DNA from 3 places in the Paenibacillus sp. FSL W8-0439 genome. Region 3 is predicted to be linked to each of the others. Evidence: riboswitches for the same ligand, from Rfam matches in the RefSeq annotation. Region 3 holds a riboswitch; each other region holds the start of a gene.
The links. Region 3 has a riboswitch for glycine ahead of gcvT (glycine cleavage system aminomethyltransferase GcvT). Riboswitches for the same ligand answer to the same signal wherever they lie in the genome.
Positions count from the first base shown of each region.

Region 1: it holds a riboswitch for glycine, as region 3 does, so the genes downstream of both, sdaAB (L-serine ammonia-lyase, iron-sulfur-dependent subunit beta) here and gcvT (glycine cleavage system aminomethyltransferase GcvT) in region 3, are expected to answer to the same signal.
Region 2: it holds a riboswitch for glycine, as region 3 does, so the genes downstream of both, MKX36_RS19120 (alanine/glycine:cation symporter family protein) here and gcvT (glycine cleavage system aminomethyltransferase GcvT) in region 3, are expected to answer to the same signal.

Region 1 is NZ_JBBPAK010000001.1:437,233-442,106, reverse strand. Features, by position in the region: gene MKX36_RS01950 (ABC transporter ATP-binding protein) at 1-168, opposite strand, end outside; gene MKX36_RS01945 (ABC transporter ATP-binding protein) at 146-1,177, opposite strand; gene MKX36_RS01940 (DUF6359 domain-containing protein) at 1,510-3,114, opposite strand; glycine riboswitch at 3,329-3,443, shown strand; gene sdaAB (L-serine ammonia-lyase, iron-sulfur-dependent subunit beta) at 3,655-4,344, shown strand; gene sdaAA (L-serine ammonia-lyase, iron-sulfur-dependent, subunit alpha) at 4,334-4,874, shown strand, end outside.
Region 2 is NZ_JBBPAK010000001.1:4,459,654-4,464,527, forward strand. Features, by position in the region: gene MKX36_RS19115 (sensor histidine kinase) at 187-807, shown strand; gene MKX36_RS19120 (alanine/glycine:cation symporter family protein) at 933-2,351, opposite strand; glycine riboswitch at 2,510-2,604, opposite strand; glycine riboswitch at 2,616-2,700, opposite strand; gene MKX36_RS19125 (glycoside hydrolase family 1 protein) at 2,869-4,326, opposite strand; gene MKX36_RS19130 (LacI family DNA-binding transcriptional regulator) at 4,538-4,874, shown strand, end outside.
Region 3 is NZ_JBBPAK010000001.1:4,284,278-4,289,151, reverse strand. Features, by position in the region: gene gcvPA (aminomethyl-transferring glycine dehydrogenase subunit GcvPA) at 1-852, opposite strand, end outside; gene gcvT (glycine cleavage system aminomethyltransferase GcvT) at 976-2,076, opposite strand; glycine riboswitch at 2,156-2,252, opposite strand; glycine riboswitch at 2,266-2,339, opposite strand; gene gcvH (glycine cleavage system protein GcvH) at 2,748-3,146, shown strand; gene MKX36_RS18335 (PTS mannitol transporter subunit IICB) at 3,573-4,874, shown strand, end outside.

The DNA of each region.
Region 1 (4,874 bases), 3.8 Mb from region 3:
TGTCGTCGTTTTTCCGCAGCCGGATTCTCCCACTAGCCCATATGTTTGGCCTGCCTCTATGCTGATCGACACGCCATCCACTGCTTTTACCTGATCAACAACACGCTGGAAAAAACCACCGCGCACCGGATAATGAACCTTCAAATCATTTAGCTCCAGTAGTGCCATGAGCAGTCTCTCCCTTTGTTTCGTCTTCAAAATGAAAATGCTGATAACATGTACAACGGACCCAGTGACCGGGGGAAATTTCACTTAATTGGGGATGGTCTTCATGCATTCTCTGCTGAATCCAGGGAATACGCGAAGCAAAGCGACAGCTATTGCGAGGAATATCTTGCAATGAGGGAACAATGCCACCAATGACATGCAGCGATTCGCCCTTGGTATGCGATCCCGGCATGGAGGCTAGCAAGGAACGCGTATACGGATGCTGTGGATGCCGGAATAATTCAAAAACATCAGCGCTTTCCACGATTTCTCCGGCATACATGACCACCACACGGTCAGCTACTTCCGCCACAACGCCAAGATCGTGCGTAATCAGAATAATTCCGCTTCCAGTCTCCTGTTGAAGCTGTTTGAGCAAGTCAAGAATTTGCGATTGAATGGTTACATCGAGCGCAGTCGTCGGCTCATCTGCAATAATAAGTGAGGGTCGGCAAGCTATGGCAATCGCGATCATCACACGCTGGCGCATTCCTCCTGAAAGTTCATGTGGATACTGTTCATACACACGTACGGGGTTGGGTATATCCACGCTTTCCAGTAGCTCCAGTACACGTTCCCTTTTTTGCTTCGTAGATAGGGACGTATGATAATCGAGATTTTCCTCGATCTGCTTGCCAATGCTCATTAACGGGTTCAGTGCTGTCAGCGGGTCCTGAAAGATCATGCCAATGCCCGCTCCGCGGATTTTATTCATTTGCCCTGAGGAGAGACGGATCAGATCCGTGCCTTTAAAAAGAACCTTTCCTTCGACACGTGTCCGCTCCATGTCATGCAATTGTGGGATGGAAAGCGCCAGCGCGCTTTTGCCACAACCGGATTCTCCGACTACAGCCAGCACTTCATTGGGGTTGACCGTCAGATCCAGATGATCGACTGCCGGGTGGTATTGATCGTTGATACGAAAAGATACGGATAATCCTTTAATCTCCAACACAGGTTCGATATTCAATGCGCGCGCTTCCTCCATTCTCCATGGTCTTGTCCTGCTTATTCTCACCATGTTTGATGTTAAAACCTTCCACAAACATTACATACCGTTTTTGTCGGAATAATTTGAATACATCCTATCACCAGTATATGGATATATCAATTAAGATTATGCTATCAACATCATTTAAAAAATCAATGATCCAGCCGTAGCGCGACCTTCCTGGCACAAAATGTAATAAAATAACCAACCACAGGTTAATTTTCATCACAAAAAAGCCGTTTGATCCCCTACAGAGGACCAAACGGCTAACTAGCATCCAACCACTCACACTGAATTATTTTTTGCGTTTATTACGAAGCCGCTCCATAGGAGCCCGGCTTGAACGTTCTTGGATCGTACCATTTGTAGCCTGCTGCTGGAGCAGACCAAGGCTCCGGTTGCGGTTCTGTGGAAGCCGCAGGCTCTTCAAACGGCAGCAGCTTCGTCGGTTGATCCAGCGTTAAGCCTGCCACATCGGATAATTTCGTGTAGTCCTGCTTCCACGCAAGCCATTGAACCGTTTGCACTAGGAAGGTGGCATCGTCTACTTCCTTAAAACCATCATATGTCTTTTTCGACTGTCCGTTTTCCTCACGCGCATATTTCGGAGTAGCATCTTCTACAGGGGAAGAATCACCGATAAATGCTGCCTTGCCTTGACCCACCTTGGAGATCGCAGCATAAGGACCTTCCGCACGGCCTCCGCCGTTATAGACTCCTTGGTCTACTGCATTGCCCCATTTTTTTGTACCTGTCGGGATGTAGGCAATTCCTTTGGCTTTGGTAGGATCAATAATAGCCAGCGTAGATCCCGCATGCATGGCAATCGAGCGTACACCCTTGGTAATGCCGAAGGATTGATCTGCGGCTACGATGTCCGTAGCATTTACATCGCCAAGCGCATTGTAACGGAAACGAACACCAAAGTTGGTCGCCAGCCAATCGGAGCTTGTTAATCCTTGCATCGCCGGCGATGCAGCTTCTTCTGCAGTCATGCCTTTGGCCGGATTAGTATAGGCTCCACGACGGTAGCCATTCATAACCTCGGAGGAATCCCAACGGTTTTTGTTACGGTCGGCATTATAATGGTCGGAGATGAAGAAGACACTTCCCCCGTTATTCACATATTGCAGCAGGGCAGCCTGCTCGGATGCCTTAAAGGCCACATTCGCTTCACCGATGATGAACACATCATATTGGCGCAGCTTATCATAGGTTATGGCCTGTTCTCCATAAGTAAAAGGAATAGGGCGGTTCAATTGATCCACAGTAAAGCCTACATTACGTAATCCATTGGCAAAGTCGGAGAAGGCGCCTTCAATGACCCAATCTGCTGCACCAGCCGTCTGTGCGTGCGTATTATCGAACAGCACCTTTTTGCCTTTTCCATCCGGCAGTGTAGTACCGGGTTGACCCGGGTTGCCAGGTTCAGGTTCGCCAGGTTCACCTGGTTCCCCCGGCTCGCTTCCACTCACCAGTTCCACAGCGCTTGGACTTTTTACTCCACCAAAATTATTGTAGGCACCAAGCGTACCTGTCACGCGAATTTTGCTGCCGACCAGTTCAGGATGACCTGTTAACCCAAATTGCCCTCTGTACGCAGATGTCAGCTGCACATCCAATAGATTAGACGTGCTACGTTCATTGGCCTGGTCGGCAATCAGTACGTTAAAATCATTCGCAAACGGAGCAGAAAAATTAGCTGTTTTCGATCCGGTAGCATGTCCGACGATGTAGCCTTCCACCGTCACTGTACCTCCACTGCCTTGGCGCTGAAGTGCTTCGTCTACTGTCAATGCTCCCTCTGCCTTGACCTGACCGAATGGAACGAGGATCCCAATCAACAGCGATACGATCGCTGCTAGATGCAGCACCCCTTTCAAGCGTGAACCTGTGAACCGCAAGCCTTTTACCATACGTCAATATCCCTCCTATAATTCCATAAATGTACTTGTCCTCTATCAGATTAGCTGTCAATCTTCTAATTCCTTCCTGATTTCATCCATAATTATGTAAATTTTAATCTTTTTTATCGGAAACTCGCCTGTTTATGTAAAAATTGAAACCTGCGATTGACACCGAGCACGGCATACATTACGCTAAGAAAGATATGTAGAACGGTATACGCGAATGAAGATGACGGGAGAGTCTGTCCAGGGGCTTACACGCTGGCGGCACCGAAGGAGCAAGACGTCAGCACCCGGCTGGCGGATAATCTCTCAGGTCCATGTATCGTCATCTGACGCAACTCTGGAGAGAGCGCAAGCCACCCAAGGGGTAAGGCGGTAAGGACACCGCACGAAACTCTCAGGTAACGAGGACAGAGATAAGGGAAACTTCCTTATCCTGTCCTTTTTTGCGCTCACATTGTACGTTAGCATTAGGAACCGTCATAGCTGCGCACAAACGCGGAAATACCATATACTATGGTACTAGAACATACAGGGGGCCACACCATGCGTTTCAAAGATGTATTTTCCATTATCGGTCCGGCCATGACCGGACCTTCCAGTTCACACACTGCAGGCGCGGTGCGGCTTGCACGCGTTGCCCGTCACTGGCTCGGGATGCAGCCGGACCGTGCCCGCATGACACTGTACGGCTCCTTCGCCGACACCTACAAAGGACACGGTACAGACCTAGCACTCATCGCAGGCCTGCTCAATTACGATACAGACGACCACCGAATTCCAGATGCCGAGCAATGGGCGGAGCAGGCTGGAATGGCCGTGGAGTTTGCCGTCAGCGGACTACCCGCGCCCCATCCAAATACCGTCCGTTTTGAACTGTGGAAGGGTGAGGATCAGCGCACACTGCTGGGCTCCTCCATCGGCGGCGGCAGCATCCATGTCCAGCAGCTCAACGAATTCCGAGTCAACCTGACCGGGGAGCTGGCTACGTTGGTGCTTCTTCACTCGGATAAGCCCGGCACATTAGGTGCGGTGACTTCAGCACTCGGCGCTGCCGACATTAACATTGCCTATATGCATGTGGATCGCAAAGGCCGAGATGGTGAAGCACTTACCGCCATCGAAACGGACAGTCCTCCTACGGCTGAACTGATCGCAAAACTACGATCCTTACCACATATGTACGAAATTAAAATGATTAATTTGAAAAAAGGAGCTGAATCTGATGCGATTTAGCCATCTGCATGAAATCAGCGCCATATGCGCGGAGGAATCCACCACGATTGGCCGCCTGATGATTCAAGAGCAGGTACAAGAGACGAATACAACGGAAGAAGAAATCTTCCGCCAAATGTCTGATTATTATGAAGTCATGAAGGAGGCCGTTCATCGTGGTCAGACGCAAGACACCGTATCCCGCAGTGGATTAACGGGCGGTGACGGCAAGCGTCTGGCCGAGTATCTGCGGGCAGGGGAAACCTGCTCCGGCGACGCCTCCGCACTCGCCATGGCTTATGCGCTATCCGTGTCGGAGGTTAATGCGTCCATGGGGCGTATTGTGGCTACGCCCACTGCTGGCTCTTGTGGAGTCATCCCCGGTGTGTTCATTAGTGCACAGGAGCGGTTCGGCTGGGATGATGAGCATATGGTGCACGGCTTGTTCGCAGCCGGAGCCATTGGCTACGTCATCGCCAACAATTCCTTCATTTCCGGCGCGGAGGGAGGCTGTCAGGCTGAGATTGGCTCAGCCATCGGGATGGCCGCTG
Region 2 (4,874 bases), 180 kb from region 3:
GTAATATTAATAGGAACATCGTTTAACTTGCTCATACATTACGGTTTATTTTCTTTTATGAAACATAATTTATTCTTTATAATGTCAATCATCAGTATTCTTGGAATGAACGTGATTATTGTCTTTCTAACGGACAAGTTGATAGAAAAGTCAAACCTCTCATGCTTTTTTCAAAAGCAAATGCTGATGCAAGAAAAACGTTATAAAGAAACAACTCGATCTCTTAGTGATATCAAACGAAGTATTCATGATTTCAAAAAACAGTTAATTTTTGTCCGTGCTTGTTTACAAGAACAGAGGACGGAAGAGGGTGTTAATCACATCAACCAAACTCTAAAAAATATAGACTCACCAAAACTTCATATAACAACAGGACATCTCGTTATTGATGCTTTAGTAAATCATACTTTCAGCATCGCTAATAAAAGTGGGATAGCTTTCTTCCATCAAATCCATATTAACCCGGCAAATATTAGTATTGGAAGTCATGATCTATGTATTGTCTTAGGTAATGTTTTCGATAATGCTATTGAAGCTGTAATGCAGCTTCCTAGAAAGAAAGAGCATTCAATTCATTTGGAAATTTTCACCGATAATATTGCCCTATGGATTTATGTTCGCAATTCAAAAAGTAATTATCTCAATACAGCATTCTCAACCAAAACATACAATCCCCCTTTAAAAAAACATGGGTATGGATTACTTAACATCCAGCAAGTGATAAAGAAATATGGTGGTTATTTAAATACAACTATTACGGATTCGCATTTTCAAATTACGATTATGCTCCCATGTAATAACTCTTAGGTTTGTAAACGTTATGGATTAAGAGATATTCAGAATAAATAAAATGTCGGTAATCACCAGTCTTATAACCTAAAAAAAGGAGTACCCTCAAGCCTGTGATGGCTGAGGATACTCCCTTTTAGTATTTATGAATTTACCGTTTGTCCCTTTTCTTCTACTTGGATAGCCGCCCCTACATTGGCACCAGCAAGAATACCCTTGTTCTTATTAGGATACAAAGAATTCATATAAGTCCGGGTTTCTGCAACAACAATTCCCGACAAGCCGAGCAGTGCAATCAGGTTCGGAAAAGCCATCATGGCGTTAAAAATATCTGCCAGCAGCCAAATCGCATCCAGTTTAATGAACGCGCCCCCGCCAACCAGTACAATGAACAAATAACGATAAGGCTTGATCCACTTAACCCCAAGCAAGTATTCAACACAGCGTTCCCCGTAATAGTTCCAGCCGAGCATGGTGGTGAATGCGAACATAATCAGAATGATGGTGAGCAGCTCTGCTCCCAGCGGAAATGCACTGGAAAATGCTTGCTGAGTCATCAAGCCTGCATCGGTAGGCCCGCTCCACACCCCGCTAACCAGTAACGTCAACCCGGTCATCACACAAATAACCATCGTATCAATAAACACACCCGTCATGGAAATCAGCCCTTGTTCCGCAGGCCATTTGGTTTTGGCAGCTGCGGCTGCAATCGGTGCGCTCCCCAATCCAGCTTCGTTGGCAAAAATACCTCTGGCTACCCCACTGCGCATGGCCAGCATAATCGTAGCTCCTGCAAATCCGCCGGTTGCCGATGTAGTTGAAAATGCCGAATGAAGCACAAGCGCAATTGCGGCAGGAAGTTGGTCAGCAAATCGAATCAGTACAATGATACAAATTAATACATACAGGCCTGTTTTAAAAGGAACGACCTTCGTCGATACCTTGGCAATGCTTTTGAGTCCACCAATGGTCACAAGACCTGTAAGGACAGCAATTGTCAGCGCCGTTACAATCTGCGGAACGCCAAAGCTGTTTTCAGTCGAAGATACAATCGCCTTGACCTGAGGGAATGTTCCAATTCCGAACAACGCTACCAGCATCCCTGAAAAAGCAAACAGCATCGCCAACGGTTTAAAACGGCGTCCCAGGCCTTTTTCAATATAATACATCGGGCCGCCGGAAAATTGTCCATTCCGATCCTTCACCCGGTATTTTACCGCAAGTACACCTTCCGCATATTTCGTCGCCATCCCAAAGAAGGCTGCAACGACCATCCAGAACAAGGCACCCGGCCCGCCCAGCTTAATGGCTGTCGCTACACCGACAATACTTCCTGTACCGACGGTAGCCGCCAATGCCGTACTCAAAGCCGCAAAACTACTTACATCCCCGCTACCTTCATTCGGGGCCTTACCGATGAGCTTGATCGCCAGGGGCAGGCGGAATACCTGCAACATTTTTAGACGTATGGTCAGCCATAACCCCGTTCCCATAACAAGGATGATGAGAGGCGCCCCCCATATCCAACTGCTAATCGTTTCTAACACATGTACCAAATTCATTTCAACCCGCTCCTCCAGCATAGTAGAAAACAAAAAAGAGTCAAATCTGTTGATTCGACTCCTGGAGAGGTTAAAGGCACGAAAAAATACAACCATCTTGTGCAGGATTTCATCTCTAAAAGCTTATAAAAAGCCTAGGGCTATCCCTGTCACAGGTTATTCGCGTCTCTGTCCTTTTGCCTGAGAGTTTAAGCAGATGTGATCTGCGGTGCACCTTCGGCGCCCAATTAAGGGTCTCTCCAGAGTTCTGTCCGTTTACGGTCCCTGCTCGTTGCTGTAAATCAGCCTAAGCACCTGAGAGTTTTGCCCCTTCGGTTGGAACTTTCATTCCATCTCCCGCAAACATCAACCAGACATATGAAATTTTTATTCATTATACAGAAAAATTTCAGCTTATTACAAGTGAAAAATTTGTGAAGCCCTCTGAAAGAATCAATAGAGTGTCTATACAAAAAGCGGGTACAGCAGATTGCATCCTGAGGATTTTCTCTGCTGTACCCGCCAAAACGATATGGAATTATAATTCTTCACCGTTGGTTGCTATCACATTTTTATACCAGTTAAATGAGTCCTTTTTGGAGCGTTGAAGCGTTCCGTTACCGTCATCATCCAGATCAACGTAAATAAATCCGTAGCGCTTGGACATTTCGGACGTAGACATGCTCACAAGGTCGATAGGTCCCCAGCTGGTGTAACCAATCAGATCAACACCGTCAGCAATCGCTTCCTTCATTTGGGCAATATGCTGACGCAAGTAATCAATGCGATACGTGTCATGCACAGAGCCGTCTTCTTCTACCTTATCATACGCACCCAGGCCATTTTCCACGATGAACAGTGGCTTTTGATAGCGATCATAAAACGTATTCAGTGTAACACGCAGGCCGATCGGATCGATCTGCCATCCCCAGTCGGAAGACTGCAGATACGGATTTTTCACACCGCCTATCAGGTTCCCTGCTGCCTTTTCGCCTTCTGGCCCTACCGATACGGTCAAGGTCATATAGTAACTAAATGAGATAAAATCGACCGTGTTATTTTTCAAAATTTCGGCATCGCCGGATTCTGTCTGGATCACAATATTATTTTCTTCAAAATAGCGGTTCATATAGTTGGGATATTCCCCACGAGCATGCACATCCGTAAAGAACAGGTTCATTTGATTTTCATGCTGTGCTTTCAGAATATCTTCTGGGTTACACGTATGTGGGTAGCTTTCAATGCGGGCCAGCATACAGCCGATCTGAGCGCCCGGAATGATCTCATGTCCCCGTTTGGTCGCCAATGCACTTGCTACAAATTGATGGTGCAATGCTTGATATATCGCTTGTTGCTTGTTTTCTACACGGTCAATAACCACACCGCCGCCTGTAAACGGGCTCATAGTCATGACATTAATTTCGTTAAAGGTCAGCCAGTATTTTACTTTATCCTTATAGCGTGTAAATACCGTTTCGGCATATTTTACGTAATGATCCACGACTTCGCGTCCCAACCAGCCATTATATTTCTGTGTCAAACCTAGCGGTGTTTCATAATGCGACAATGTTACCAAAGGCTCAATACCATACTTGCGCAGCTCATCGAATACATTGTCGTAGAATTGCAATCCTGCTTCATTCGGCTCGGCATCATATCCATTCGGGAAAATCCGCGACCAGTGGATGGACATCCGGAATACTTTAAAGCCCATTTCTGCAAACAAGGCAATATCTTCTTTGTAGTGGTGGTAAAAGTCCACACCTTCACGCTTTGGAAAACGGGCGTTTACCTTCCCTGCCAAGATGTCCTCCAGTCGTTCGGACGAAATTTCTATAGCATGATCGTTCTTACGTTCTGATTTAGGTACATAGGCTATCATGTCTGCGCTGGATAGACCTTTTCCATCTACGTCAAAAGCACCTTCCAATTGGTTGGCTGCAGTTGCCCCGCCCCAGAGGAAGTTTTTCGGGAATCCTTTTAGCGTCTTCGTCATGGTATGAAAACCTCTTTCCTTAATTTAATGTTTTCACTTTAGTCAGTAACCCGTCAGGTGCTGCAATGCGAATCCATAACTAACGGTAACCGTTCTCCTTTGAAATGCATCGACAGATGCTTTAAAATAGACGTAATGCCCTCATAAAGCATCCTAATTGTTGTAACGCGTTTCATGTCAAGTATTTTTTTCTCAGGTGAGGAGAAGCATCATGTCGAATCTTGATCAAATTGCAAAACTGGCGGGCTTTTCCAAAGCTACGGTATCCAGAGTGTTAAATCAGTCCCCCCATGTAAGTCACGAAACCAGAGCTAAAATTTTAAAAATCATGCAGGAATTAGATTATGTTCCTAATCGGAATGCGATCTCTCTATCCAAGGGTCAGACGCTTCAGATTGGTATCATCACTTCAACTATCAATGAAATTGTGCTGGCATTTCTGGACAGCTTTGTGGAAATCGCAGGCCAATATGAATTCCAAACCATTATTTATACTTCGGGAGAAGACAAAAAGAAAGAGCTTCAAGCTTTCGAGGATTTAAAAAGAA
Region 3 (4,874 bases):
GACGGCAAAGTAACCGCAGGTCGGACCGCCGAGGGAGGACGAGATCCCAAGTGGCTGCGCGTCCCCTACAACAATATCCGCGCCCTGCTTACCGGGCGCCTCCAGCAAGCCAAGTGCCAATGGGTTGGCACTGACGACCATTAGCCCCTTGTGTGCATGGATCAGGTCAGCCATCGGCTTCAGATTTTCCACGGCTCCAAAAAAGTTGGGGCTTTGGATCAAGACAGCCGCCGTCTGTTCCGATACGGCCGCGGCAAGCGCATCGACATCCGTTACGCCGTCCGAACAGCCGATCTCCACGATGTCCAAGTCCAATCCGCGCGCATAGGCTGCCAATACCTGGCGTGCCTCTGGATGGACAGACCTTGATACAATAAGCTGTTTACGGCGCGTGGCTGCGGCGGCCAGTGAGCCCGCTTCCGCCAGAGCTGTCGCTCCATCGTACATACTGGCATTCGCTACTGCCATGCCTGTCAATTCGCAAATATATGACTGGAATTCAAAAATGGCTTGCAGCTCGCCCTGGCTTACTTCTGGCTGATAGGGGGTGTAGGCTGTGTAAAATTCGGAACGTGAGGTGATGTGCTGAATGACGGACGGAATATGATGATCATAAATACCTGCACCAAGAAAGCTGGCATGTGTATCTGTATTGGCATTGTGCCCGGCCAGCTCGGCCATGTGGCGAGTTAGGGCTCTTTCGTCGAGCCGAGAGGAAAGAGGGAGTTCCCCTTGGTATCGAATTGCCTCTGGAATGTCACTGAATAGATCATCAATGGATGATACGCCCACCACACGCAGCATTTCGGTTTGATCTTGTTCGGTCATGGGGAGATAGCGATGCTGCTTCATAAGTTCTGGCTCCTTTCGAAAAGCAAAATTTAGATAGTAAATTAGCTAATACATAATCGTAGTTGGAAAATCCAGAATTTCGTATCTGACATGATCGCTTTTTTAGAGTGAAGAGGATTAAGATCAGCGTGACCGTTTATAAAAGGGGGCTGGGACCACTTCCGCACGCAGGCGTTTACCTCGAATTTCGACCTCTAACGGTGTAGATAGGGTGCTAAAACGACTGTCCACCAAGGCTAGCCCCAAATTACGCTTCAAGGTGGGCGATTGAGTCCCCGTTGTGACCTCACCAATGTGTTGGCCTTCCGCGAAGACTGGATAATGAGCGCGCGGGATACCGCGGTCAATCATTTCCAGCCCGATCAACTTGCGAGGAATTCCTTGTTCTTTCTGGTGTTGCAGTGCTTCTCTGCCGATAAAATCTCCTTTATTCAGCTTGACGAAGAAACCTAAACCAGCCTCAAGCGGTGAAATGGTGGCAGATAACTCCTGTCCGTACAGCGGCAGCCGTGCCTCAAACCGCAGTGTATCGCGAGCACCAAGCCCAGCGGGAATTAGCCCATACGATTCACCGCAACGAAGCAAACCATTCCACACGGCGGGTGCTTCCTCAGCAGGTATATAAAATTCAAAACCGTCTTCCCCGGTATATCCGGTTCGGGAGACGAGTGCTTTTGCTCCGAACAATTGCACGTTCTCATGGAATCGGAAAGATGCCAGATTCGTAATATCTGCATCTGTCACGGCTGCGGCAATATGTGCTGCTTCCGGTCCTTGTAATGCCAGCAATGCGATCGCATCAGACACATTCTCCAGATGAACCGATGCAGGTACGTGGCGCATGAGCCAATCCCAATCTTTGTCGATGTTGGAGGCATTCACAACGAGCATGTAGCGCTCTGGTCCTTTGCAGTATACAAGCAAGTCATCCACTACGCCTCCATCGGGGTAACACAGGAGTGAATATTGTGCCTGGCCCGGTTCCAACTGGCTGACATCATTCGTGGTTACCCATTGCAAAAAAGCCTCGGCTTCTTTGCCCTCAACCAAAAACTCGCCCATGTGCGAGACATCGAATAAACCCGCGCATTGCCGGACGGCCTCATGCTCTTTTTGGATGCCGCTAAACTGAACGGGAAGCTCCCACCCGCCAAAGTCAATACAACGAACCCCGGGCTGCGTCCCGTAGGACGAAAATAATGGTGTTCTTCGCAAATTAGACATTTTTTCACTCCTATCCAATGTAATCGGCTAAACAAAAAAGACAGGCTGAAAGAAACGTATAGACGGCAGTCCATACTCTTCTTTCAGCTCTGTCCTTGATACCAGAAAGTTACCCCGGTGTGAACCAGGTTTCCCCTTGGGTGATCCGCTCTAATCGCGAATGCTCTCCAGAGATGCGTCCGGCAGAGGTCCTTTTGCCTGAGAGATTCACCTGCAATGCAAGTTTACTCCTTCGGCGCTACCTTTTGGATCAACGGTAGGTTACCCGGTTTTGCAGGTAACAACTTGATCCGAGTTCGCGTGCACAACTGTCTCAGAAACGACAACAGCTATGCGAATCTTTTGGGTAGTCTCTCCCTCCGCGTTCATCCGCGTTTGCAGTTGTCGGGGTATTTCCAAAAGCATTTGCTATAACCCATTAATACGCAAATTCATTCAAAATGTCAATAAAAATGTCATATAAAACAATCCAAAAAACATTTAATGTATAAATAAGGATATGTAAGCGTTTGTTACAAGTTATCATTTTTTAATATTCTATGCTATATGAGATAACATGAAGTATTTTTGTTAGTATTATTGACATGAGTGTTCATGTTGTCATAATCTTAACCTGTCTAATACAGGTGATTAAAAGCATTTTATTCATGTGGAAGTGAGGCGAAAGCAGGATGAGTGAAGTGAAGCGGGAACTTTGGTATACAGACGAACATGAGTGGGTTCAGCGTACAGCAGACGGGACGTTGCGGATCGGCATTACAGACTTTGCACAGCATCAACTGGGTGATATTGTTTTTGTGGAATTACCTGGGGCGGGAGCAACGATTGAACAGGGGGCAGAGATTGGTACAATTGAATCGGTGAAGACCGTATCCGACCTTTTTGCTCCGGTGGCGGGAACCGTATTGAAAGTAAATGAAGCTCTGGAAAGCACACCTGAGCTGGTGAATGAATCTCCCTATGAAAAGGGTTGGATGATTGAAGTAGAGATGGGCAATGATGTCGAGGAAGCTCTGAGCAAGCTGCTGTCTGCGGATCAGTACGAGCAGTTGATTTCGGATGAACAATAATGAGCAATATAAGATGGAATATTAGCGCTTTATTCTAAATTTTTATATGGATATTGAATTGAATAAAAGCATCGTTAGTCCGCTCGTTTTGTGTATATAATAGTCGCTATGATCTGACATGGCGGCTATTTTTTTGTTGTCTTTTAGAAGACGTAATTACGTCGATTTATTAGATTTAGAGGTGAGCTCCTCTACATAAGGTGCAGATTTACAGCACTGTTTTTTCGACTAATTTCTATTGTTATCGGTCATATTAAGAAGAATTATGCAGGTATAATACGTTGTCCGTTATTTTAAATTTAAATGTTGTCATCAACGTTCATGACGAAAGTACGTTTTCATTTCGTTGATGAAGATAGCGCTGTCATTTAGTATGAATTTTAAGAAAAGGTAGTGATGCTATTTACTCACAAGGAGGATATGAATATGAGCACAGTGGACACAAAGTCCAGTTCAAACGGTGGCGCTCGTGTCGCCGTACAGCGTTTTGGCCGTTTTCTCAGCGGTATGGTAATGCCCAATATGGGAGCCTTTATCGCATGGGGATTAATCACGGCCCTTTTTATTCCGACCGGGTGGTTTCCGAACGAGGGTTTTGCACAACTGGTTGATCCGATGAAAAATTATTTGCTGCCGCTATTGATTGGTTATACAGGAGGCACAATGATTCACGGACAGCGTGGAGGTGTGATCGGTGCCATTATGACGATGGGTGTCATTGTGGGGGCCGATATCCCGATGTTCCTGGGCGCAATGGTAGCTGGCCCGCTGGCTGCATGGATCTTGAAGAAGTTCGATAAGGCCATTGAAGGCAAAGTCAAATCAGGTTTTGAAATGCTGGTCAATAATTTCTCGGCCGGGATTATCGGTGCCATTCTAGCACTGCTCGCTCATGTGGGGATTGGCCCGGTCGTTCAAACCATCAGCCAAGTATTGTCGGCAGGGGTACAGTTTCTCGTAAATGCAGGGCTCTTGCCGCTTGTCAACCTCATTATTGAGCCCGGAAAAGTATTATTTCTCAACAACGCACTGAATCACGGAGTATTGAGTCCGATTGCGCTAGAGGAAGCTGCAAGAACAGGAAAATCCGTTTTGTTCATGCTTGAATCCAATCCTGGGCCGGGGCTCGGCATTTTGCTGGCCTATTGCCTGTTCGGTAAAGGCTCTGCGAAGTCGTCTGCTCCTGGTGCAGTTATCATTCATTTTTTCGGCGGGATTCATGAAATTTATTTCCCTTACATTTTGATGAAGCCGATTCTAATTCTCGCTGCTATAGCAGGGGGCGTTGTGGGAACCTTCTGTTTTATGTTGACAGGTGCCGGACTGGTTGCTGCTCCTTCACCAGGCAGTATCATTGCTTATTTCCTGATGACACCAAAAGGCGGATATTTGCCGATGCTGAGCGGTGTGATCGCTGCTGCAGTCGTATCCTTTGCTGTTGCCGCAGTATTGCTCAAGACAGGTAAGCAAAAGGAAGAGGGGCTGGAGGAAGCTGCATCCCGCCTGAAAGATATGAAAAATCAAAGCAAGGGTGCAAGTGCTAACGCCACTGTAATGGAAGATAACCACGCATCTGATCGTGCTGCTGAGATTGCCGCAGATCGAATGCTCAAGGATAAATCCGAAGTGAACAAAATTGTCTTTTCCTGTGATGCAGGTATGGGTTCAAGTGCCATGGGAGCTTCAATTTTACGCAAAAAAATGAAACAGGCGGGCGTGGGCGTTACG